Regions from separate parts of the Bradyrhizobium sp. 2S1 genome, predicted to be linked through region 2. Evidence: riboswitches for the same ligand, from Rfam matches in the RefSeq annotation. Region 2 holds a riboswitch; each other region holds the start of a gene.
The links. A riboswitch is a leader RNA that binds a small molecule or an ion and turns the genes downstream of it on or off. The one in region 2 is predicted to bind cobalamin.
Positions count from the first base shown of each region.

Region 1 (8,084 bases), 3.6 Mb from region 2:
GGCATGACGCGGCGTGCGCGACAGATCGTGATAGTCGGCATCGCGATGGCCGATATCACCGCGCTCCGGCTGAACGGCGATGATCGACTTGCCGCACTGGATTGCCGCGAATTGAAATTCGCCGTCACGACAATCGGGATCGTCCTCCGGCGCGCCCCATGCACGCGCGAGGTCGTCCTGGAGCTGTGACGGAAGGCCGGAGATGGCCGCGCGATACCCGGCCACGTCCCATGTCAGTTTCCGGTGCAAGAGCGCATCGCCCAGCAACGCCACCGGCTCGGGATCAAAGCCCGCGGCCGCGAGATCGGCCCGCAACGCCTCGACCGAGGCAAGCGCATCGAGGCCGACGGCATGCGCGATCTGGTGCGGACGGCCCGGATAGTTCGACAGCACGAGCGCGAGTTGCTTCTCCTGCGCGGGCTTGTCGGCAAGCCGATGCCAGGCTGCCACGCGGGCGGCAATTGCTGCGACGCGCCCGGCATCCGGCCGATGCGCAAGATGCGCGAATTGCAGATCGGGATCGCGCTCGCTCGCCGACTTGAAGCTCACCACGCCCGCAAACAGGCGGCCGTCAACCTCCGGCAACACCACATGCATCGCGAGATCGCCGGGCGACAGACCGCGGAGCGACTCGGCCCAATCCTCGCGCCGCGCCGTCGACAAGGCGACCTGGAACACCGGACATGAAGCGGCATCGAACGGCGTGGTGCCGTCATCGCCGGCCGCGGAGAATGCGGTCGCATTGACGATGGCGGCTGGAGGGCATTGCGCGAACTGAGCGCGCAGCCAATCGGCCACGCCTGCGGCCTTCAACGAGGCGACGAACACGCCGTAGGCGTCAAAACCTTTCTCGCGTAGCGCCTCGACCAAGGCATCGACCGGCGCGGTGTCGCCGGCCGCGAGATAGGAGCGATAGAAGGTCACGAGTGCCCGCGGCCGGCCACCCGATGCCGGCAACGCTGCGACAACACCGCGCCGCGGATCGTAGACGCCGATCTCCGGCAGATCGATCTCGCCGACGACAGGCCCGGCATAGAGCCCTGACGCCAGCGCCAGTTGCGCGATCACGGCCTGGGCCGCGACAGGCCCCCCCTTGTCGCACAGCACCTTAAGTCGCCGCAGCGTCGAGACCGGCAGGGTGGAAAATTCGTCCAGCCGCAGATCGTCGCGGCCATCCGCCGGCAACACCACCAGGGCGATATCGCGCTCCTTTGCCAGGCGATGCACCGCGGCCAGCCCGTAGGACCAATAGGGCTCACCGCCGATCAGCCGCACCAGGATGCCGCGCGCGTGCGACAGCGTCCGCTCGATATAGGTATCGACCGACAGCGGGTGGCGCAGCTCCGCGAGATTGGCGAGCCGCAGCGACGGCAGCGCGGCGCGGCCCCGCCGCCAGCCGGCCGCGAAGGCAGCGAGATCGCTGTCGGAAAACGACAACACCACGAGATCGGCCGGATCCTGGCCGAGGTCCCTTGGTGTCGCGGTCTCCTCAAGGCCGCGGCTCTCGCGGAAGACGACGTGCATCAGACACCTAGTCGCGCCCTGATCGCAGCTTCATTGATGTCGCCGTGCTCGCCGATCACGACCAGCTTCGACTGCCGCGGCCGTGTGCCCCAGGGCATGTCGAACTGATGCCGCACGCGTTCGCCGACGGACTGCACGAGCAGCCGCATTGGCTTGCCTTCGACTGCGATATAGCCCTTGGCGCGCAGCACGTTCTGCTCGCGGGCCAGCCCCTTGATCGAAGCGACGAGTGCCTCGACATCCGAAACCTCGGGAAGATCGATCACCACGGAGTTGAAATCATTGTGCTCGTGCTCGTCCTCGCCATCGTGGTGCGACGGCCGCGACGCGAGATCATCCTCTGCCGCGGCCTCGAGCCCCAGGATCACGCGCGCATCGACGGCGCCGTCGACGATCGGCAACATCGGAACCTCGCGCGGCATTTCAGCGGCAATCACCGCTTTGGCCGCCTTGATCCCTTCCGCTCCGGCGAGATCGGCCTTGGTCAGCAGCACGATATCGGCACAGGCGATCTGGTCCTCGAACACTTCGGACAGCGGCGTCTCGTGGTCGAGATTGCCGTCGGCCGTACGCTGTGCGTCGACCGCAGCCGGGTCAGGCGCAAAGCGGCCGGCCGCGACCGCCTCGGCATCGGCGAGCGCGATCACGCCATCGACCGTGATCCGCGAGCGGATCTCCGGCCAGTCGAACGCCTTCAGCAGCGGCTTCGGCAGCGCGAGCCCCGACGTCTCGATCACGATGTGATCGGGCCTCACGCTTCGCGCCAGCAACTGCTCCATGGCCGGGATGAAATCGTCGGCGACGGTGCAGCAGATGCAGCCATTGGCGAGCTCGACGATGTTCTCGGCCGGACAATTGGCGTCGGCGCACGACTTCAGGATCTCGCCGTCGACGCCTTCGCTGCCGAACTCGTTGACCAGCACCGCAAGCCTCTTGCCGTTGGCATTGCGGATCAGATGCTGGATCAGCGTCGTCTTGCCGGACCCGAGAAACCCGGTCACGACGGTGACCGGAACCTTGGCGAGCGTGGTCATTCTGCGGCCTCCGGCACGACGGAAAGAGGTGGAATGCGGGCGAGCGATTGCTTGCGGAAGATTTCCGGACGGCTGCGCCACGGCACGATGCCGTCAGGCGCGGCCGCATAGGCGGAGGCACCGGCGATCACATCCCTGGCATTGTCAGCGGACAGGCGGCCATAGACATAGGACCACCGCCCCGGCGCGCTGAGCGCGACCGAGCAGCCTTGGCTACAGGCCGACAGGCATTCGACGGGAACAAGATTGACGTCATCGGGCACGCCGGCCTCAAGAAGCGCGGCATGCAGGCGCGCACCGAGCGCGAGCTCACCTTCCGCCAGCGTCTGGCCGGCGCGGCACGTGATGCAGACATGAAGTGTAACGCTCATCGCCCATCCTGGATTGACAGCGGGAGGCGAAGAGGCACACGAACCGATGTGAATGGGTTCGTTCCCCGTCGCGGAACACCCCGTCCGCCGGTCTCACTACACGTTGCGTTGGCAGGTCTCCCGGCTTGCGGAGCAGGATTTCTCCCTCGATACCCACCTTCCCGATCCCTGAAGGGAATCAGTGGCTTTTGGGCATCTCTCCGGTCACGGTCGCGGGGGCGGCTGCTTTTCAGGCCCACCTTGAGCCCTATCGCATTCCCTCTTCGCCTGTCGTAGGACAGGAACCAACGCGGGCCCACCATTCGTCCGTGGCTCGAACTTGTCAAGCCGAAGGAACGTCATGATTTCTGAAGAAAACGGCGCCGAAGACGAGGTCGTCAGCAGCGAGGTTTCGCTGGATGCGCGCCACGCGACCAAGATGGCGAAAAAAAAGGTTGCCCGCGACAAGATCATGGCGACCAAGAGCGGTGAAAAGGGTCTGATCATCGTTCATACCGGCGCCGGCAAGGGAAAGTCCTCCTCCGCCTTCGGCATGATCGTGCGCTGCGTGGCGCATGGCTTCCCATGCGCCGTGGTGCAGTTCATCAAGGGCGCCTGGGATACCGGCGAGCGCCGCCTGCTCACCGGGCATTTCGGCGAACTCTGTCAATTCCACGCGATGGGCGAAGGCTTTACCTGGGAGACCCAGGATCGCGCGCGCGACATCGCGGCGGCTCAGGCGGGCTGGGAAAAGGCCAAGCAGCTGATCGCAGACCCGAGCTTGCGCATGGTTGTGCTCGACGAGATCAACATCGCGCTGCGCTACGATTATCTCGCCATCGCCGACGTCGTCGACTTCCTGACGACGTCAAAGCCGCCGATGACGCATGTCGTGCTCACCGGACGCAATGCCAAGGAGGAGTTGATCGAGATCGCCGACCTCGTCACCGAGATGACGCTGGTGAAGCATCCGTTCCGCTCCGGCATCAAGGCCCAGCCGGGCGTCGAGTTCTGACAAGCACCATGGCGCGCGCATTGATGATCCAGGGAGCCGGCTCGGACGTGGGCAAGTCGCTCATCGTCGCGGGCCTGGCGCGCGCTGCCAGACGGCGCGGCCTGCGTGTCTTGCCTTTCAAGCCGCAGAACATGTCTAACAACGCCGCCGTGACCATCGACGGCGGCGAGATCGGACGTGCGCAGGCCCTGCAGGCGCTCGCCGCCGGTGTCGAGCCGCACACCGACATGAACCCGGTGCTGCTGAAGCCGGAGAGCGATGTCGGCGCCCAGATCATCGTGCACGGCAAACGGATCGCTACCGCACGCGCGCGCGAATATTCCGCTATGAAACCGTCGCTGATGGGCGCGGTGCTGGAGAGTTTTGGGCGGTTGAAGGATCGCGCCGATCTGGTGCTGGTCGAAGGCGCCGGCAGCCCCGCCGAGGTCAATCTGCGTAAGTCCGATATCGCCAATATGGGCTTTGCACGCAAAGCTGACGTCCCCGTGGTGCTGGTCGGCGACATCGACCGCGGCGGCGTCATCGCACAGCTCGTCGGTATCCAGGCGGTGATCGATCCCGAGGATGCCGCGATGATCCAGGGTTTTGTCATCAACAAGTTCCGCGGCGATCCGACGCTGTTCGACGACGGCTACCGCCTGATCGAATCCCGCACGGCATGGCGCGGCTTTGGCGTGCTGCCCTGGTTTACCCGCGCCGGCGAGCTTCCGGCCGAAGACGCGCTCGGGCTCGGCGAGGCGCGCAAGCCCGGCCAGTGCAAGATCGCCTTCCTTGCGCTGTCGCGGATCGCCAATTTCGACGATCTCGATCCGCTGAAGCTCGAGCCCGGCGTCGATCTCGTGATGGTGCGCCCGGGCGAAGCCATCCCGGGTGATGCGAAGCTCGTCATCCTGCCCGGCTCGAAATCGACCCGCGGCGACCTCACCTTCCTGCGCGCGCAGGGCTGGGACATCGATCTGCTCGCGCATCATCGCCGCGGCGGCCATGTCCTCGGTCTCTGCGGCGGATATCAGATGCTCGGACACAGCGTCGCCGATCCCGACGGGATCGAAGGCTCGGCCGGCGAAACGCGCGGCCTCGGGCTTCTTGATGTCACAACTGTCATGACCGAGCAGAAGACGCTGACACGCGTCAGCGCGGTGCATGCCGCTACCAGTCAGCCGATCAGCGCCTATGAAATCCATATCGGGCGCACCGACGGTCCGGATCGTATCAGGCCATTTGCGTCGCTCGACGGCGCACCCGAAGGTGCCGTTTCCGCCGATGGTCGCGTTCACGGCAGCTATCTGCACGGCCTGTTCACGTCGGACGAATTTCGCAAGGCGTTCCTTGCAAAGCTCGATATTCCCGCGGCCGACCATCCATACGGCGCCAGGGTCGAGAGCGCGCTCGACGCGCTCGCCGAACACATCGAGACCCATCTCGATGTCGAAGGCCTGCTCGCGCTGGCGCGCTAGTACCTACTGTTCTTAAAGCGTGAGTCGTGATTCAAGGTCGGGATGATACCCGAAGCAAGAGAAGTCCACCTTTCGAGGAAAGATCGCAAGGTGCTTGAGGCGTGTTGCCGCTCCCCGGTGACGTTGCAGCGCGATTTGAAGCGGGCGCGGATAGTTCTGTTGGCGGCGGATGGACGCAGCACTCGGTCGATCGCCAAGGAAGTTGGGGTCCAGCCGCGGATTGTCAGCCTTTGGCGGCATCGCTATGCCGACCAAGGCCTTGAAGGGCTGCAAGACAAGCCGCGACCGGGCAAGCAGCCAATCTATACGAAGGCCACCGACAAGCGGATTCTGAAGCTGCTGGACAAGCCGCCGCCGGACGGGTTCGCACGCTGGACCGGGCCCCTGCTGGCCGGGGCGCTGGGCGATGTTGACGTCCAATATGTCTGGCGGTTCCTGCGCAGCCACAAGATTGACCTCGCGGCTCGTAAGTCCTGGTGTGAGAGCAACGACCCGAACTTTACGGCCAAAGCCGCCGATGTTGTCGGCCTCTATGTCGCCCCGCCCGCGAAGGCCATTGTGCTGTGCGTGGACGAGAAGCCCTCGATCCAGGCTTTGGAGCGAGCGCAGGGTTATCTGAAGTTGCCCAATGGCCGCGCCTTGACCGGCCAGAGCCACGATTACAAGCGGCATGGCACCACAACATTGTTTGCGGCGCTCGAAGTCGCCACCGGAAAGATCATCGCGGCGCATTCAAAACGCCGACGCCGCGTCGAGTTTCTCGACTTCATGAACAGCGTCACCGCGGCTTTTCCGAACCGGAAGCTTCACGTCATCCTCGACAACCTCAACACCCACAAGAAGAACGAGCATTGGCTCAAGGCCCACCCCAACGTGCAATTTCATTTCACGCCGACAAGTGCGTCTTGGCTCAATCAGGTCGAGGTATGGTTTTCGATCTTGCAGGGGCAGTCGCTCAGCGGCACCTCCTTCACAAGCCTCACGCAGCTTCAGGAGCACATCGATGCCTACGTCAACGCATACAACGACAGAGCCGAGCCCTTCGTCTGGACCAAGAAAAAGGTCCGTCAACGCCGTTTCAAAGGCCGCCGTATCACTCAGCTCTGATTCTGGGTACTAGGTCAGCGCGACAACGTCGTAGACAGCCGAGACCATTCGGCCTCGCCGCCGGGCAGACCGAGGCGCAGCCATCCCGGTTTTTGCTGAAAGACGCGCGACCAGATCAGCCCGCGGGCAAGCTTGTCCTGCGCGGCCAGCGCATCGCCGGTCTCGTAGAGACGGAACAGCGGCGTGCCACCGACCAGAGTCCAGCCCTGCGATCGCACCGCTGCATCGAGCCTGACGCAGTCGTCCGCCAGCCGCGCGGCCGTCGCCTTTGCCCAGTCGTGATCGCGCAGCGCCCGCCGCCCAATCGCAATCGCAGCCCCCGAAACCGGCCATGGGCCCGCCATCGCCGCAAGCGCGGCGATATCCGCCTCGCTGCCGATCGCGAAGCCGAGCCGCAGCCCGGCCAGTCCGTAAAACTTTCCGAATGAGCGCAGGATCACGAGCCCCGCTCGTCCGGCTTCCGGTGTGAGCGACAGGTCCGGCACGGCGTCCGCAAAACTCTCGTCAATCACGAGCCGTCCAACGCGCGGCAGCAGCGCGAGCAGCTCGCGCCGCTCATGGTGCCGCCCATCGGGATTGTTCGGATTGACCACCACGGCAAGATCGGCGCCCGCGAGCGCTGCGAGATCGGATACCTCGGCGACGTCCCATCCGGCAGCCGACAACACCGCGGCATACTCATTGTAGGTCGGCGCCAGAATCCGCGCCCGTCCACGGGACGCCAGCTGCGGCAGCAGCTGAATGGCAGCCTGCGCACCGCCCATCGCCACGATCGGCGCGTCGGTCGCGTAAGCCTGCCGCGCGGCGGAGTGCAGGGATTCAATCTCGGACCGCGACGGCAACGCGCTCCATTGCCGCGGCGACACATCGACGTCAGGATAAGGCACCCGATTGATCCCCGTCGACAGGTCGATCCAGTCGTCCGCAGCGCCGCCGAAGCGTTGCTGGGCGACATCGAGATTTCCGCCGTGCTCGCGCATGCGCCGCTCCTTCACGCCAGCGCAAGAGCGACGAACGCCGCAGCCAGCAGCATCATGGCGTAACGATAGAGTTTCAGCCCGGCGAAGATGTCGGCGGCAGCCGGATCGCGCGCGCCCTCGTTCAGCCAGGGCTCATCGGCGATGCTGCCGTGATAGATGCGGGGACCGCTAAGCCGCACGCCGAGCACGCCGGCCATCGCCGCCTCCGGCCAGCCGGCATTCGGCGAGCGATGGCGGCGCGCATCACGCAACATGCATGACCACGCCTGCGATGGCCGCGGCGCGAGCACCACGAACAGAAGGCCGGTCAGCCGCGCCGGAACGAGATTGGCGAGATCGTCGATCCGCGCGGCCGCCCAGCCAAAGGCGTCGTGCCGCTCGGTGCGATGGCCGATCATGGAGTCCAGCGTGTTGATCGCCTTGTAGCCAAGGATGCCCGGCAGGCCGAACAGCGCACCCCAGAACACCGGCGCCACGATGCCGTCGGAGGCATTCTCGGCGAGGCTCTCGATGGTCGCGCGCGCGACGCCGGCATCGTCGAGCGTTGCCGGATCGCGTCCGACAATCTGTGCGACCGCCGAACACGCGGCCGCGATGTCACCGGACGCCAGCGGATC
Region 1 is NZ_CP147717.1:6,626,166-6,634,249, reverse strand. It holds gene cobN (cobaltochelatase subunit CobN) at 1-1,524, opposite strand, end outside; gene cobW (cobalamin biosynthesis protein CobW) at 1,524-2,558, opposite strand; gene HAP54_RS31175 (DUF1636 family protein) at 2,555-2,929, opposite strand; cobalamin riboswitch at 3,023-3,233, opposite strand; gene cobO (cob(I)yrinic acid a,c-diamide adenosyltransferase) at 3,270-3,923, shown strand; gene HAP54_RS31165 (cobyric acid synthase) at 3,932-5,380, shown strand; gene HAP54_RS31160 (IS630 family transposase) at 5,423-6,487, shown strand; gene cobD (threonine-phosphate decarboxylase CobD) at 6,502-7,467, opposite strand; gene cbiB (adenosylcobinamide-phosphate synthase CbiB) at 7,479-8,084, opposite strand, start outside.
Region 1: another riboswitch for cobalamin. It lies ahead of HAP54_RS31175 (DUF1636 family protein); the one in region 2 lies ahead of metE (5-methyltetrahydropteroyltriglutamate--homocysteine S-methyltransferase).

Region 2 (8,084 bases):
CTGTATTGCGCACGCGGCCAAGCCGAGAATCTGATCAAGCTGCATAAGACACAGCTCGCCTCCGATCGCACCAGCTGCCGTTCGGCGCTCGCCAATCAAGTCCGCCTCGTTCTCCACACCGCCGCTTATTGGCTGATGCTGACCGTGCGCGACGCGATTCCCAAAGCCCGGGAATTGGCCACAGCCGAGTTCGCGACGCTGCGTCTTCGTCTCTTGAAACTCGCTGCCCGTGTCGTCGAGACCACGAGCCGCATTCGCCTTGCGTTTGCCGCGGCATGTCCCGAAGCCGACCTGATCCGCGGCTTGCCAGGCGCGCTGCTGCCGCTCGGTCCTTGACCGGCGGGGCGTCCGCCCCCCCGTTCGCCCAACCCATCCCTCAAGCGCGTTGCAAAGTACCGGTCGTCAGGCGGTGAAAAGCCGAAGGCAATCCTGTGCGCCTCGTCAGAGCAGATGTGCGGCCACATCAATCGGACTAAAAAAAAGCACTCTCACGAATAGGACGGGCTAGCGCCGAGTCGGCCGAGTTCGGCCACAAGTCCTCGGTGCGGAAGGCTACGTCGTAGGTCGGCTCGTCCGCGGCTTCTACCCCGTGGGCGTGCGCATCGGGGAACGGATATCGCGGAGATTCGCTGACCACGATGCCGGGCTTTCCTCGGATATAGCCAGGCATCCGGACATGTCCGGCGAAAAAGTCGTTCTTGACGCGGACGCGGTCGCCCCGCTGAAAGGTCTCGCGGTCGGGCAGGTTGGTGCGGCCGGGTGCGCTGGGCTCGGAAAGAGGCACAGCTCCCTGAGCCAGGTGCTCCAGCTCCTCGCGGCTTACGATGCCCTTCTCGACGCATAGGGTCAGCAGGCTGGTCAGCGATCGCTCATAGTAGCTGGCCGAAAGATAATAGCGCGCCGGCATGCGCTCGATCGCATGACGGTACTCGTCCATGTTGAAGATACCGCGCCGGACGGCCATGCCGTACAGCGCGTTAACTCGCTTTTCCCACGCGGCGTGGAACGCCGGGGCGCCGGGCGCGTAGCGTATCGTTCCGAAACCCTGGCGGCCGCCGAGATCGTGAATGCCGTCCATCGTTCACCTCATTTCGCAGGGGACATTACAGCCGCGCGACGCCAATCATGGATTCCTTCGTCACGATCTCGATCAGCTTGTCTTCCGGCCAGCCGATCGTCTCCGGCGGTTGGACCGGAATGACCATGTAGCGGGTATCGGCCGTCGTATCCCAGACGCGAATCTCGATTTCGGGCGGCAAGTCGAGCCCCATTTCACGCAGCACCGTGCGTGACTCGCGGACTGCGCGGGCGCGGTAGTCGAGATCCTTGTACCAGTCCGGCGGCAGGCCAATGATGGTGAAGGCCGTGCAAGAACACAGCGTGCAGACGATGACGTTGTGGACGGTGTCAGAGTTCTCAAGCGCGACCAGATGCCGATGGTGCGCCGGCATGCTCAGACCCAGTTCGGCGACGGCATCCTTGCCGTTGGCAAACAGACGCTGACGGAAGGCGGGATCCGTCCACGCTTTGGCGACGACCCGGCCGCCATTTCGCGGTACCCATTCTTCTTCGGCCGCATGGGTCATGGTCTCAATGAAAGGCTTGGGCTCCATGCCCCGCTGTTCGAAGACGGCTTCGATTGCGGCGCCCCGGTTCTCGACGGGGGCAACTTGCGACGGGCGGGACTGGGTATTCATGGGGCTTGCCTCCGACTAACGTCCGAAACGACGACCAAGATTGACACAATGGACACGCCCTTACCAGCCTCGGGACAGGGAAGCCGGCGGGCAAACTAACGCGGGTTTCCGCAATCGCGTAGAAGTGTTCGCAACTCGCGTATCGGTGGAAAGACCTCCTGATTCCAGTCGGCACCTTGTTCGTCGAACGCGGCCTGCTCCATTTCGACGATCTCGCAATCCTCGGCGAAGACGCGATCGGTGAACCAGGCGAGGACCGGCCACGCCAGATCGAGCACTCCGGGAATTTTGGGCTTACGCACCGACAGCACGATAAAGGTCCGGTTGCGGCGCTGTTTGGCATCGACGGGCGTGTACCCCAGCCACACGCTCAAAACTGGCTTGTCATCGCGGGTCCACATGCGGAGCGTTTGGTAGGGATAGTCCGTCCGCACCGTCATGAGGTCACGCGCTGTGCGGGCGCTGCCGCGCAGGCTCCCGACAATCACGGTCTCGCCGAGCGGCGGCTTCTGATCCGGACGAGCGAAGCTGTAGTCGACCTCCATCCAACCGTCGCCCTTACGGCTGGCAAGATAGCGAGGCGTCACCTTTCCCGTGGTGCGGCGGTGCAGGAACTGATGGTTCATATCCATCAGGTTCTCGTGCATGAAGGTGTAGTGGCAGCGGACGATCTTGCCGAACCGACGGCTCCTGTATCCCGGCTCGGCAGCGTGCCCGATTTGTGCGAGCGGATCGGCCGCCGGCGCGGTGCCCGGCCAGACAAAAATGATGCCATTGCTCTCGAAGCAAGGATAGGACCTAACGCCATTTGGCAGCTTGCCCTTGCCGAGATAGGGCACGTCGACGCATTGGCCCGAGCCGTCGTAGCGCCAGCCGTGATAGCAGCAGCGCACGGTGCAGCCATCAACGGTACCTTTCGAGAGCGGAACCTGGCGATGTGCGCATCGGTCTTCCAGCGCAAACACATCGCCTTTGACGGGGCGAACCAGCACGATGGGCTCGCCTGCAAAATGCCCCGCGAAAGTCTTGCCGGGCTTTAGTTCATGCGACCACGCGATCGGGTACCAATAATCCGGATGGGATCCGACCTTTCGGAGGTCGGAATGCGAGCCGGTTGCCTCAACGTTGAGATTTCCAACTGTCATTGCCTGATCAAGCGGCTCCTGTCGGTCCCAGATGCATGGTCATGATCTGTTCGGGTGTCTCGGTGACTTCGACACGCTCGGCATCGCCGCCGACGAAGGCGAGGATGGTTCGCTCGCCGTCGCGCCACATGCTGCCGACCAGGGCGATGTTGATGTGGACGGGGTTGTTCGTTTTGTGCCGCGTACATTCGATCCAGAAGCGCATCGGTGACCTCAATGAGATGATGGAGCGCGCGATGTATCCGCGCGCTCCGGGAGCATGCCTCAGGAGGCGTGCCGCATTTCACGCGCGGCCGCCACCATGTTGACGAGGGCAGGGCGCACCTCTTCCCATTTGCGGGTCTTCAGGCCGCAATCCGGATTGATCCAGAGCTGGGAGTCGGTCAGCCGCTTGCGCGCGAGCGCGAGCAGTTCGGCCATTTCGCGGACCTCCGGAACGCGCGGCGAGTGGATGTCGTAGACACCCGGACCGATCTCGTTCGGGTATTTGTAGGTCTTGAAGGCGTCCAGCAATTCCATCTTGGAGCGCGACGTTTCTATCGAGATCACGTCCGCATCCATGGCACCGATCGCGTCAATGATGTCATTGACCTCCGAGTAGCACATGTGTGTGTGGATCTGGGTCTCGTCGGTCACGCCGGTTGAGCAGATTCGGAAGCTTTCGACGGCCCAGTCGAGATAGGTCTTCCATTCCGACTTCCGCAGCGGCAGGCCCTCGCGCAGGGCCGCTTCGTCGATCTGGATCATTTTGGCGCCGGCCTTTTCGAGGTCGGTCACTTCGTCCCGGATCGCGAGCGCGATCTGACGGCACGCCTCGCTGCGCGGGACGTCGTCGCGGACGAACGACCAGTTCAGGATGGTGACCGGTCCGGTGAGCATCGCCTTCATCGGCTTCTGGGTCAGTGACTGCGCGTAACGCCACCATTCGACCGTCATCGGCTTGGGGCGAGAAACATCCCCGAACAGGATCGGCGGGCGGACATAGCGCGAGCCGTACGACTGGACCCAGCCGTGCTTGGTGAAGGTGAAGCCCGAAAGCTGCTCACCGAAGTATTGCACCATGTCATTGCGCTCGAATTCGCCATGCACCAGCACGTCGAGGCCGATTTCCTCCTGCCAGCGAACGGCGCGGGCGGTTTCTTCCTTGAGGAATTGCTCATACTGCGCGTCGCTCATCGCACCCTTGCCATGGGCGGCCCGCGCATTGCGGACTTCCGTGGTCTGCGGGAACGAGCCGATCGTCGTGGTCGGGAACGCTGGCAGCCCGAACCGTGCGCGCTGCAAACCGGCGCGCTTCGTGAAGACGTTCTGGCGCCGGCGCATGGCATCGTCGATCGCCGCCATCCGCTTCGCCACGTCGGCATTGTGAATTTTCGACGACGTCTCGCGCGAGCGAGCCGCGGCGTCCGATGTTGCCAGCGCATCGGCGACCTTGTCACGGCCACCGGCGAGCGCCGTGCCCAGGGTGGCCAGTTCGGCGATCTTCTGCACCGAGAAGGCAAGCCAGCTCTTCACGTCCGGGTCGAGGCTGGTTTCCTGTCCGAGGTCGATCGGGACATGCAGCAGCGAACAGGAGGGGGCGATCTGCACCCGGTCCTGGCCGAGCTTGGCGACCGCCGGTTCCAGCCGCTTCAGCAAGGCGGAAAGATTGGAGCGCCAGATATTGCGACCGTCGATCGCACCGAGCGACAGGGTCATTACCTTCGGTGCGGCGCTGACGATCTTGTCGAGTTGCTCCGGCGCGCGCACAAGGTCGATGTGAAGTCCGGCGACCGGCAGCGATAGCGCGGTATCGGCGTTGTCGCCCAGGCTGCCGAAATAGCTGGCGAGCATGATCTTCAGGCCCGGCACCATTTCCGCCAAGAGCGCGTAAGTCATTTGAAGCGCGCCTTGGGTTTCGCGGTCTGCGTCTAGCACCAGGCACGGTTCGTCGATCTGCACCCATTCGCAGCCTTCGGCGACGAGTTGCTGCAAAAGCTTGACGTAAACCGGCAGCAGGACTGGCAGCAGAGACAGCGGGTTGAGTGCCGCATCCTTGCTCTTGCCAAGCCTAAGGAACGTCACCGGTCCGAGCAGGACGGGCCGGGTCTTGTAACCCAGCGCCTTGGCTTCCCGATATTCGTCGACCGCCTTGGAGGAGGACACCTTGAAGATCTGGCCGGCGCTGAATTCGGGCACCATGTAGTGGTAGTTGGTGTCGAACCACTTCGTCATTTCCTGCGCTGGCACGCCATGCGACGCGCCGTGCGCGTGATGCGAGTGGCCGCAACTGGCATCGTGATCGGAGCCTTGCGCGCCGCGGGCCATCGCAAAATAGGTTGCCAGCGACACATCGCCGCCTTTCCAACCGTACACTTCCGGAATGGCGCCGACCATCACGCTGGTGTCGAGCACCTGATCGTAGAACGAGAAATCGTTTGAGGGGATGACGCTGACGCCGAGCGACTTTTGGCGGGCCCAGTTGGCGGCGCGCAGGCCGACCGCCGTTTCACGCAGGGCTTGTTCGCTGGATTTGCCGGACCAGAAGCTTTCCAGCGCCATCTTGAGTTCGCGGCGCGGTCCGATACGCGGCGTTCCGAGTGTTGCGACGGGAAGTGAAGAAATAGACATGGCTTACCCCGATGTTGGGGGCGCAGGCCACGTGACACGCCTGGACTCCGGGCGAAAGGTGGCGCGAGGAGTCGCAATCGCACCACCGAGACACCCCGCCCGAGTACGTTCTGTTGTCGAGGCAGGTCTCCTGGCTCACGGGTCAGTGCTGTTGTCCGGCCTTCCCGAAGCCCTTTCGGGCCTCAGTGGTTTTGTTGGACAACAACTCGCCGCTTACAGTTGCGGGGGCAGCGCCGGCATTGAACCGGCTTCCCTCTTAGCTCCGGGCCAAACGAGCCCGCAGAACCACGACAGCACAGGAGTTAAGGTCAAGTCCGACCGCAGTCAATGACCGTGATCAAAAACACCCTGGTATTGCTCAATCACCCGTTACCGGCGGCTTGTCCTCAAACTCGTAGAATTGGGTACCGATTTCGATCGGTTCGCGGCCTTGGCGGCGGCGGTGTTGGTTGGTGTCCCGGAGCGAATAGACGCACCCGCAATATTCCTGCTGGTAGAACGCCTCGCGCTTGCTGATCTCGATCATACGGCTGGAGCCGCCGCCCTTGCGCCAGGTATTGTCCCTGACGACAATCCCTCGTAAGGCACGACGGCCCGTTGGCCGCTGTCGCTGATCTTCGCCATGTTCTTCCAGCGCGAGATACCAAGCGAACTCGTCATGACACTAAAGCCGTGTTCTTGCGCATATAGCGCGGTGCGCTCGAAACGCTTGTCAAAGCACATGGAGCACCTGCGCCCGCGCTCCGGATCCCACTCCATGCCCTTGGCGCGGGCGAACCAGTTGTCCTTGTCGTAGTCAGCATCGACGAACAGCACGCCGTGTTTCTCCGCAAAGCGCACGTTCTCATCTTTGCGCAGCAGATACTCGCGTTCGGGATGGATGTTCGGGTTGTAGAAGAAAATCGTGTAGTCGATCCCCGAGGCCAGCATCGCCTCCATGACTTCGCCAGAGCAGGGTGCGCAGCACGAATGCAGCAACACTTTCTTGTGCCCATGCGGCGGCGTGAGGACCGCTCTGACGAAATCGTTCATGGCTTCCGGCTACGCCCGTATAGCGTCTCAGAAACAAGGTCTATTTCGAGCCCATAGCCCGCTGCGGCATCCCTTCGGGAATGATGGTCTGTACGATCGACGCATCCAATGCCTCGTAGTCGTACAATCCAATGGTGGCATACAGCTCAGCGCGAGTTTGCATGTGGTCGACCACCTTATGGGTGCCGCCATCGCGTGCGATCGCTGCGTAAAGCTGCTGTTGCGCCTTGTTGGCAACCCGCAGCGACGAGACCGGCCAGATCACCATCGAATAACCCATCTCCTCGAACTCGGACGCGGTGAAAAAGGGCGTCTTGCCGAACTCAGTCATGTTCGCGAGCAGGGGAACGCCGGGCATCCGCTCGGCGAACGCGCGGAACATCTCGGCGGTGTTGAGCGCTTCCGGGAAAATCGCGTCCGCGCCGGCCTCGATATAGAGCTTGGCTCGCGCGACGGCACCATCGAGCCCTTCGCTGGCGGCGGCGTCGGTTCGGGCAACAATGACGAGATCACGGCGCGCCTTCGCGGCCGCGGCCACCTTGGCCGCCATGTCGTGAGCGTCGGCCAGCTTCTTGTCGTTGAGGTGACCGCATTTCTTCGGGAGAAGCTGATCCTCGATATGAACGGCGCCAGCGCCGGCTTCCTCGAAGGTCCGCACCATGTGCATGACGTTGAGGGCCTCGCCATAGCCAGTATCACCGTCTACCAGAAGCGGCAGCCCCGAGGCGCGGACGATCTGGCGGACGAAGAATGCGACCTCGTCAACGGTAATGATGCCAAGATCGGGCAAGCCCATCGACGCCGTCATGGCGGCTCCGGAGAGGTAAAGACCAGTAAAGCCCGCTTCGCGTGCCTGGATCGCCGACATGCCGTTATGGGCGCCGGGCAGGCGCAGAATGCCCGGACGCTGCAACAACGCGCGAAAGCGATGACCGGCCGTTTCCCTCGGCAGCTCCGATGCGACGAGATATGGCACTGGCGTCTCCTTATGCCGCCCGCACGGTCGAAGCCGGTGCATCCCGAGCTTCAAGCGCTACGTAGGTGCGGTTCTCTGGGCCGACATAATTAGCAGCCGGCCGGATGATCTTGTTGTCGAGCCGCTGCTCGATCACATGTGCGGCCCAACCCGATGTTCTGGAAATCACGAAAAGCGGCGTGAACATCGCGGTCGGAACGCCCATCGCATGGTAGGACACGGCGCTGAACCAGTCCAGATTGGCGAACATGCGCTTCGTGTCGGCCATCACGGCCTCAATGCGATCGGCAATCTCGAACATGCGCATGCTGCCGGCCTCGGTACTGAGCTCGCGCGCCACCTGCTTGATCACCTTGTTGCGAGGATCGGAGATCGTATAGACGGGATGGCCGAACCCGATCACGACTTCCTTGGCCTCGATCCGGCGGCGGATATCCGCCTCGGCTTCGTCGGGGGTCGCGTAGCGCTTCTGAACCTCGAAGGCGACTTCGTTGGCGCCGCCATGCTTAGGACCGCGTAGCGCACCGATCGCGCCGGTCACCGCCGAATACAAGTCAGCACCGGTGCCGGCGATCGAGCGCGCCGTGAAGGTAGAAGCGTTGAACTCATGCTCGGCATAGAGGT
Region 2 is NZ_CP147717.1:10,225,176-10,233,259, reverse strand. It holds gene HAP54_RS48620 (IS1380-like element ISBdi2 family transposase) at 1-336, shown strand, start outside; gene HAP54_RS48615 (SH3-like domain-containing protein) at 473-1,078, opposite strand; gene HAP54_RS48610 (nitrile hydratase subunit alpha) at 1,104-1,697, opposite strand; gene HAP54_RS48605 (aromatic ring-hydroxylating oxygenase subunit alpha) at 1,793-2,842, opposite strand; gene HAP54_RS48600 (hypothetical protein) at 2,850-3,047, opposite strand; gene metE (5-methyltetrahydropteroyltriglutamate--homocysteine S-methyltransferase) at 3,107-5,452, opposite strand; cobalamin riboswitch at 5,556-5,757, opposite strand; partial or broken gene HAP54_RS48590 (epoxyqueuosine reductase QueH) at 5,811-6,484, opposite strand; gene prpB (methylisocitrate lyase) at 6,525-7,460, opposite strand; gene prpC (bifunctional 2-methylcitrate synthase/citrate synthase) at 7,471-8,084, opposite strand, start outside.

Region 3 (8,084 bases), 570 kb from region 2:
TCCAGGGACGATATACGCCGTGGGCATGCCCTACCAATTTGGCTTCAGACTCGCCACTGCCATCAGCCACCAATTAAACTGACGCAGCGCAAAAACCTATCCGGCGTATCTGCGATTTGGACCCAGAGAAGAAGAATGCGACCCGACTTGGCAAAATCCTACGGGCAGCACTCCCTGCCACGCTACACCAGCTATCCGACGGCTCCCCATTTCTCGGCGTCAGTTAGCGAATCCGACTATCAAGCGTGGCTCAAGTCGTTAGGCGGCCAGCAGTCCGCCTCGATTTACGTGCACGTGCCATTTTGCCGAAGCATGTGCTGGTACTGCGGCTGCCACACATCTGTCATGAAACGCCAGGAGCCGCTCGCGACCTATGCAACCGCACTGCGAACTGAAGCCTACCTCATTGGAGAAACCATCGGTCGACGACAACCGGTCTCCCATGTCCACTTCGGCGGCGGCACGCCGACGATCATGACACCTGAAACGTTTGCTGATCTGGTCGCCTCGTTGCGCTATTCGTTCGCAATTTTGCCTGATGCCGAGATCGCCGTAGAGATCGATCCACGCATATTGACCGAGCCGATGGCCGAGGCGCTAGGCTATTGCGGGGTCAACAGGGCGAGCCTAGGTGTCCAAAGCCTCGATCCGGTTGTTCAACGGGCCATTGGCCGTCTGCAGAGCTTCGAACAGACCGCAGTATCGGTCGATCGTCTACACCGCGCCGGCATCGGCCGGATTAATTTCGACCTGCTCTATGGGCTGCCCCAGCAGACCGTCGTTTCCTGCCTCGACACTCTCTCCAAATGTCTCGAACTGCATCCGGATCGGTTCTCGGTGTTTGGCTACGCGCACGTTCCTTTCCTTAAGAAGCATCAACGCAAGATCGATGGATCCACTCTGCCCGACAGCGTCGAGCGACACCTGCAATCGGAAACGATCGCGCAAGCTTTGGTCGACGCTGGATATGTACGCATCGGCATCGATCACTTCGCCCTGCCGGACGACAATCTCGCCCTGGCACGGCAGGAAGGCAGGTTGAGGCGCAACTTTCAAGGTTATACGGATGATTCGGCGGACACCCTCCTTGGACTCGGCGCCAGCGCCATTGGCCAGATGCAACAAGGGTTCGTCGCGAACGCTGTGTCGATAAAGGACTACCTTGCTCGCATCGCCGAGGAACGGCTGGCCACGATGAAGGGCTATTTGCTGGCCGACGACGATCGCTTCCGCGCCGAAATCATCGAGCGACTCATGTGCGGCATGGCAGTCGATCTTTGCGAGACATGCCGTCGTTACGGCAAGGATCCGAGCCTGGCCGTCGTCGATCGTTCTCGACTCGCCAACCTGATCGCAGATGGAGTTGCCGTACTGGACGACGGTCGACTTTCCGTGGTCGATGGCGCAGAGTTTCTGGTCCGGAGCGTCGCATCTTCGTTCGACGCGCACCTCCCTGGGTCGAGGGCTACGCACAGTCGGGCGGTTTGAACCGAAGCCAACCCGATCCGGTTCCGATCGGAGATCAACATCACCAAATCGGCTTCTGGTTAGGAGTATCGCACGGCTGATAGCACGCCGATTTGGCATCCGGTCCCGAGCTATCTACAAGCGTCGTCACACCCACTACGTCGAGCCGCACGTAGATTTCAAACACTCGTTGGAACCGAGGATTCCAATCGGGCGACAACGGTTTGACCAACGACCGACCGAATCTGGCCTAACTCAAGCTGCTCATTTCATTGGTGATGATGAGGTCCTTGCGTGCGCGATTTTGGTATGTCTCGGTGATTGAGCGTATTGTTTGCGGGCAGGAGAGCGCACCACGTTTTGCGGCCCGTTGCCTTCCATGCGGCGATCGCTCCACATCATCGCCCACCCATGCTCGACTCAGCGAGTCGTTGAGACAGTCCTCATCAGCAACAACCTTGGTGTAGTTTTCTAATCCTTGGCTATATTGGCCGCATACCAGGGCATAATTGAGTTACGATCATCCTGTGCCTTAACTGGGACTTAGATTTTCGGCGAATGTCCTCGCCGAGATCGAGCCGTCGGCCGTGCTCCCTCTGCCGATGGAAGTGGCCGCGATGCCTAGCAGCGTCGCTCCTCCCAGACTCGACTTCCGCCCGGCCGCTAAACGCGGCCGGGCCTTTTGTATTCACGAAGGCTCTCCCGGGACTATCGAGATCTCCTTAAGCCGATCAGCTCGACGAAAGACCTGACCAAGGATCAATGGCCTATTGGAGCGGATGCAGCGCGCAGTTCGCGGGCCGCAGCGACCATGTTGACAAGTGCCGGGCGAACCTCCTCCCATTTGCGTGTCTTCAAGCCACAGTCCGGATTGACCCAGAGCTGCGACCGCTGCAGCCGCTTCAGAGCCAAGGCCATGAGCTCCTTCATCTCGCCGGTCTCGGGAACGCGTGGGGAATGAATGTCGTACACGCCTGGCCCAATTTGGTTCGGATAGTTGTAGTTCCTGAACGCGTCGAGCAGTTCCATCTTCGAGCGCGAAGTCTCAATCGAGATGACATCTGCGTCCATTGCAGCAATCGCATGGATGATGTCGTTGAATTCTGAGTAACACATGTGGGTATGAATCTGAGTTTGTTCGGCGACGCCCGATGAGCAGATGCGGAAGCAATCTCCAGCCCACTCGAGGTAAACGGTCCACTGCGCACGACGCAATGGCAAGCCTTCGCGTAGTGCAGCCTCATCGATCTGGATCATGGAAGCACCCGCATTCTCGAGATCGCCGACTTCATCTCGAATTGCGAGCGCAATCTGACGGCAGACTTCGCTTCGGGGAATATCCTCGCGAACGAACGACCAGTTCAAGATCGTTACTGGTCCGGTCAACATCGCCTTCATCGGCCTTTTGGTTAGCGACTGCGCATAGCGCACCAGTCCACCGTGATCGGCTTCGGCCGCGAGACATCTCCAAACAGGATCGGCGGCCGGACACAGCGCGAGCCATAGGATTGCACCCAACCGTTTTTGGTAAATGCGAAGCCGGAGAGTTGCTCGCCGAAGTACTGCACCATGTCATTGCGCTCAAACTCGCCATGGACGAGCACGTCCAGACCGATGTCTTCCTGCCAACGTACGGCGCGCGCCGTCTCTTCCTTGAGGAACTTGTCGTATTGCTCGTCGCTCATCGCGCCTCGCGCATGCGCCGCCCGGGTATTACGGACCTCTGAGGTCTGAGGAAACGATCCGATCGTCGTGGTCGGGAACGCTGGCAGCCCGAAGCGCTTGCGTTGGATCTCGGCCCGACTGGCAAATGGGCTGGCGCGCCGGCGCATGGCCTGGTTGATCGCACTCAGCCGGACAACGACATTGGCATCTCGGATCTTCGGCGACGTCCGGCGGACGGCTGCGGCACACTCCGATTCCGCAAGAGCTTTCGCAACATTCTGGTCGCCTGCGAGTGCCCGCGCCAAGGTCGCAAGCTCACGCATCTTCTGAACCGAGAAAGCAAGCCAGCTCTTGACGTCGGAGGCGAGCCCGGTCTCGAGTTCAACATCGACCGGCACATGAAGCAGCGAGCAGGATGGGGCGATCTGTACGCGGTCCTTACCAAGCTTCGCAATCGCGGGGTCCAGTCGCTGGCGGAGCGCCGACAAATTCGATCGCCAAACATTCCGACCGTCTATGACGCCGAGCGACATGACGAGGTCACTTCGGCCGCTCGCAATGATCTGGCTCAATAACTCTGGCGCGCGAACCAGATCGACGTGAAGCCCGGCAACAGGCAGGCGCAGGGCAGCGTCCAGATTGTCGCAGAGGCCACCGAAATAGCTTGCAACCATGATCTTGATGGCCGGCCCTTCCTTTGCGAGCCGGCCATAAGCATGTACCAAGGAGTTTCGCGAACTCTCATCCAGATCAAGGACTAGCCAAGGTTCGTCGAATTGAACCCAATTTGCCCCGCGTTTGGCCAATTCCTTCAAAAGCTCAATATAGACCGGTATCAGGTCATCCAGCAGTGACAGTGGCTGGAACGCACGATCGGCACTCTTGCCAAGCTTCAAGAATGTAACCGGCCCGATCAGGACAGGGCGCGTCTGAAAGCCAAGGGCCTTGGCTTCCTCGTACTCCTCGATTGGTTTGCGAGAGGATAGTCTGAAAGTCTGCCCCGGGTGAAATTCCGGGACCATGTAATGGTAGTTGGTGTCGAACCATTTGGTCATCTCCTGCGCGGGTGCGCCATATCCACGCGACGGGTGACCGCAACTCCCATCCTGACCGTCGCATTGTGACCCGCGTGCCATGGCGAAGTATGTCTTGAGCGAAATGGATCCGGCATTCGTCTCGTAGACTTCTGGGATGGCACCAACCATGACACTGGTGTCGAGCACCTGGTCGTACAGCGAGAAATCGTTCGATGGGATCACGGTGATACCGAGAGACCTCTGGCGAGCCCAATTTGCGGCACGTAGGCCAGCTGCATCCTCGAGCAACTGCTGTTCGGCGATTTTTCCGGCCCAGTAACTTTCGAGCGCAACCTTGAGCTCTCGCCTTGGACCGATGCGTGGCGTTCCGAGTGTGGCAACCGGAAGAGAGAGAAGAGACATAGCGTTAACCCCATATTGGGGGGCAAAGGCCATGGCGGACGCAGGCAGAAGAAGTCGCGCGAGCGACCGCTGCTTGGCGCACCACCGGGACACCCCGCCCGTGGACGAAGATAGTGTCGGGGCAGGTCTCCTGGCTCGCGGCTCAGCGCTGCTGTCCGGCCTTCCCGAAACCGTCAGGCTTCAGTGACTTCGTTGGACAGCGGCTCGCCGCTCACAGTTGCGGGGACAGCGCCGGCATTGACACCGGCTTCCCTCTTAGCTCCGGCCTAATGAGACCGGAGAACCTCGACACCTTCAATTATCGGCAAAAGGGATGTTCCGTCAACCTCGCGAATTCATGTTGCGATCTGCTAATGTGCCTAGCGGCATGCCCACCGTTCATCCTCGATGCAGAAGTCGCTCTGCAATCACGGACATCGGATGACATCCCGAAAGTCCCTCCGCGTGGGCAGCGACAAATCCGAATACGCCGCCTTTGCGCCGAGGACCACTTGGTCGAACAGACGGCTTTCATGCAAGCTGGCCCCGGTTCATCAAGCACGGCGCGCTGCGCTGCCTTCTCCAAGCAATCAACGATCCACCGAATAAGATAGCATACGCGGCGCGAGGTGTTTCTGTGATGCCAGCCATTTCTGGTAGGCGTCACTCGGACACTTTTTGGCGATACTGCCCAGGCAAGCATATCAACCAAACCAAGGAGACCGGCTCGCAATGAAAATGGCTGTTTGGAGTGCCCTCGGTGTCTTTGCTGTTGCCGTCTCGGCGGTCGGCTTGTTCGGATTGATGGTAAGACCGCTCTTGAGTAACGCCGCTCGACAGATTCTCTCGAAACTATTGATCGGCTCAAGCCGAGGCTAGCACGGCTCAGCGCCTCTACCTGCTTGCGGAGGACAGGACTTGCGTCGAAGCCGCATCTTCCGGTCGATTGAAGAGCACGATATGCGCCGGCCGACACGAGCGATCGCGCATGCCAGTGAATGCTATCATCTCGCCCGCCTGCTTAAAGCGTGCACTTCGGCGGCGTCTGTTCTAAACGCCCGGCGCTGATGGGCGGTTTCGTATCGTTGTGGGCCCTTGAGTGCCAAGCACATCTGCCTGGCGCTGCAACTAGCACTTCAGGACTGTCGCATAGTCGCGAAGGAGCGCCAATCGCGTGTGGATAGAGCCACGACGTTCAAAACCGAACGACGGGTTCGATGGTAGACAATCTGCTCTAGCCCGTCTTATTCGTCAGAGGGCGCCTGAGAGGCTGGCGAGCGTGGTGTAAAGCGCTGATGCGGCGTAGGATTCGGTTGCAAAGCCAACCCCATCACCTTCAGCCGCGAACACCACGCCCGCCATGATCGATGATACGATTCTGCCCTTCTCGTTTCCAGCCGTTCACGCCAGGAAAGTCACAGCTGCCTTCGATGGCGGTCGGCTGACCTCGAACGGGGGCGTGATGCTTCTGGCGATGGCCGAGCGGCGTCTCGGCTTGGCCGACAATTTGGCCCGGGTGTTCCCGGATCGGCGCGATCCGACGCGGGTCGTGCACAGCCTTGTCGATATGTTCCGCGCGCGCATGTTCGCGATCTGCTGCGGCTACGAGGACGCCGACGACCTCGATCATCTGCGGTCCGATCCCGCATTCAAGCTGGCCTGCGGACGGCTGCCGGACACGGGTCGCGATCTGTGTTCCCAACCGACGCTGTCGCGGCTGGAGAATGCTCCGCGCCTGCGCGACGTGATCCGACTGACCTACACTTTGGTCGACGCATGGATGGATAGCTACCCGCGCGAGCCGGCATCCGTCACGCTTGACATCGATGATACCTGCGATGTCGTCCACGGCCATCAGCAGCTCTCGCTGTTCAACGCTCATTATGACGAACGCTGCTTCCTGCCGATCCACGTCTACGACACGGAGAAGAGCCGGCCCGTGGCGGTCGTGCTGCGGCCCGGCAAGACGCCGGGCGGCGTCGAGGTGCGGGCCCACCTGCGCCGCCTGATACGGCATATCCGGACGCGGTGGCACAACACGCGAATTACGTTCCGTGGCGACGGGCACTATGCCCGGCCGGAGGCAATGGCGTGGTGCGAGACCAACGGCATCGACTACATCTTCGGTCTGTCCGGCACCAAGCCGCTCGCCAGAAAACTCGACGAGGCCGCCGACGACATCCGCACGCGACGCGCCATCGAGAACCTGCCGGTTCTGCGTGGCTATACCGAGACGCGCCACAAGGCCAAGTCCTGGGATCGCGAACGGCGTACCGTCGCCCGTATTGAGGCGACGATGCTCGGCCTCGACATCCGTTTCGTCGTCACCAGCCTCGATGTCGGCTCGGCCGAGTGGATCTACGACAGCCTGTATTGCGCGCGCGGCCAAGCCGAGAATCTGATCAAGCTGCATAAGACACAGCTCGCCTCCGATCGCACCAGCTGCCGTTCGGCGCTCGCCAATCAAGTCCGCCTCGTTCTCCACACCGCCGCTTATTGGCTGATGCTGACCGTGCGCGACGCGATTCCCAAAGCCCGGGAATTGGCCACAGCCGAGTTCGCGACGCTGCGTCTTCGTCTCTTGAAACTCGCTGCCCGTGTCGTCGAGACCACGAGCCGCATTCGCCTTGCGTTTGCCGCGGCATGTCCCGAAGCCGACCTGATCCGCGGCTTGCCAAGCGCGCTGCTGCCGCTCGGTCCTTGACCGGCGGGGCGTCCGCCCCCCGTTCGCCCAACCTACACCTCAAGCGCGTTGCAAAGTACCGGTCGTCAGGCGGTGAAAAGCCGAAGGCAATCCCGCGCGCCTCGTCAGAGCAGATGTGCGGCCACATCAATCGGACTAAAAAAACGCACTCTCACGAATAGGACGGGCTAGACTGTCGTGAGACACCTCGCCGCAAGTCGATCACCTGCGCCACCGGAGATTAAGCGCGTGATCAAGCGCGTGCCATGAATTCTGCAGGTCGAGGCGGACTGAAGGGACGCATTGCAACGTACGCAGGTCGGAAAGTCGACAAAGGCGACACAATTATAGTGCAAACGGCCGCCTATTAGCTGGCACGAAGAATGCAGGCTCTCGGTAGCCCAGGCTTCTCCTCCTGGGTAGGTCCAGCATTGCAAGTTGAGGCTGTGGCTAGCCACCGAAGTTAGCGGCGCGTGACACAAAGGGGACTACGCCTGCTCGCGCGGGACACCAGCGGGCGCCCCCGTCACGTCGCCGCTAACTTCATGCGATCGCGCATAGCGCGTTGAAGTTACCCGCCTCGGAATTGATGTGTGTGGATGAAAGCCAGACGAGCCGACAACTATGAAGCGTAAAACGGTTGGAAGACATGTGCTTTGGTTCTGGCTCATTCGATCGCTGATCTGCCACGCCGAGCTGGCCACGACGAGCAACAGTGTTCGCGCCAACGACAACGCCCTTGTCGAACGGGTCAGGTCAACATGGCGAGCGCAGGACGGCGAGACCATAGAACAAATTACCTCCAAAGTCTCGAAGGTGGCGCAGTTCGTCACTCAAACGTGGGGGGTCGC
Region 3 is NZ_CP147717.1:115,033-123,116, reverse strand. It holds gene hemN (oxygen-independent coproporphyrinogen III oxidase) at 136-1,488, shown strand; partial or broken gene metE (5-methyltetrahydropteroyltriglutamate--homocysteine S-methyltransferase) at 2,227-4,571, opposite strand; cobalamin riboswitch at 4,675-4,874, opposite strand; gene HAP54_RS00535 (IS1380 family transposase) at 5,911-7,254, shown strand; gene HAP54_RS00530 (nodulate formation efficiency C protein) at 7,858-8,084, shown strand, end outside.
Region 3: another riboswitch for cobalamin. It lies ahead of metE (5-methyltetrahydropteroyltriglutamate--homocysteine S-methyltransferase); the one in region 2 lies ahead of metE (5-methyltetrahydropteroyltriglutamate--homocysteine S-methyltransferase).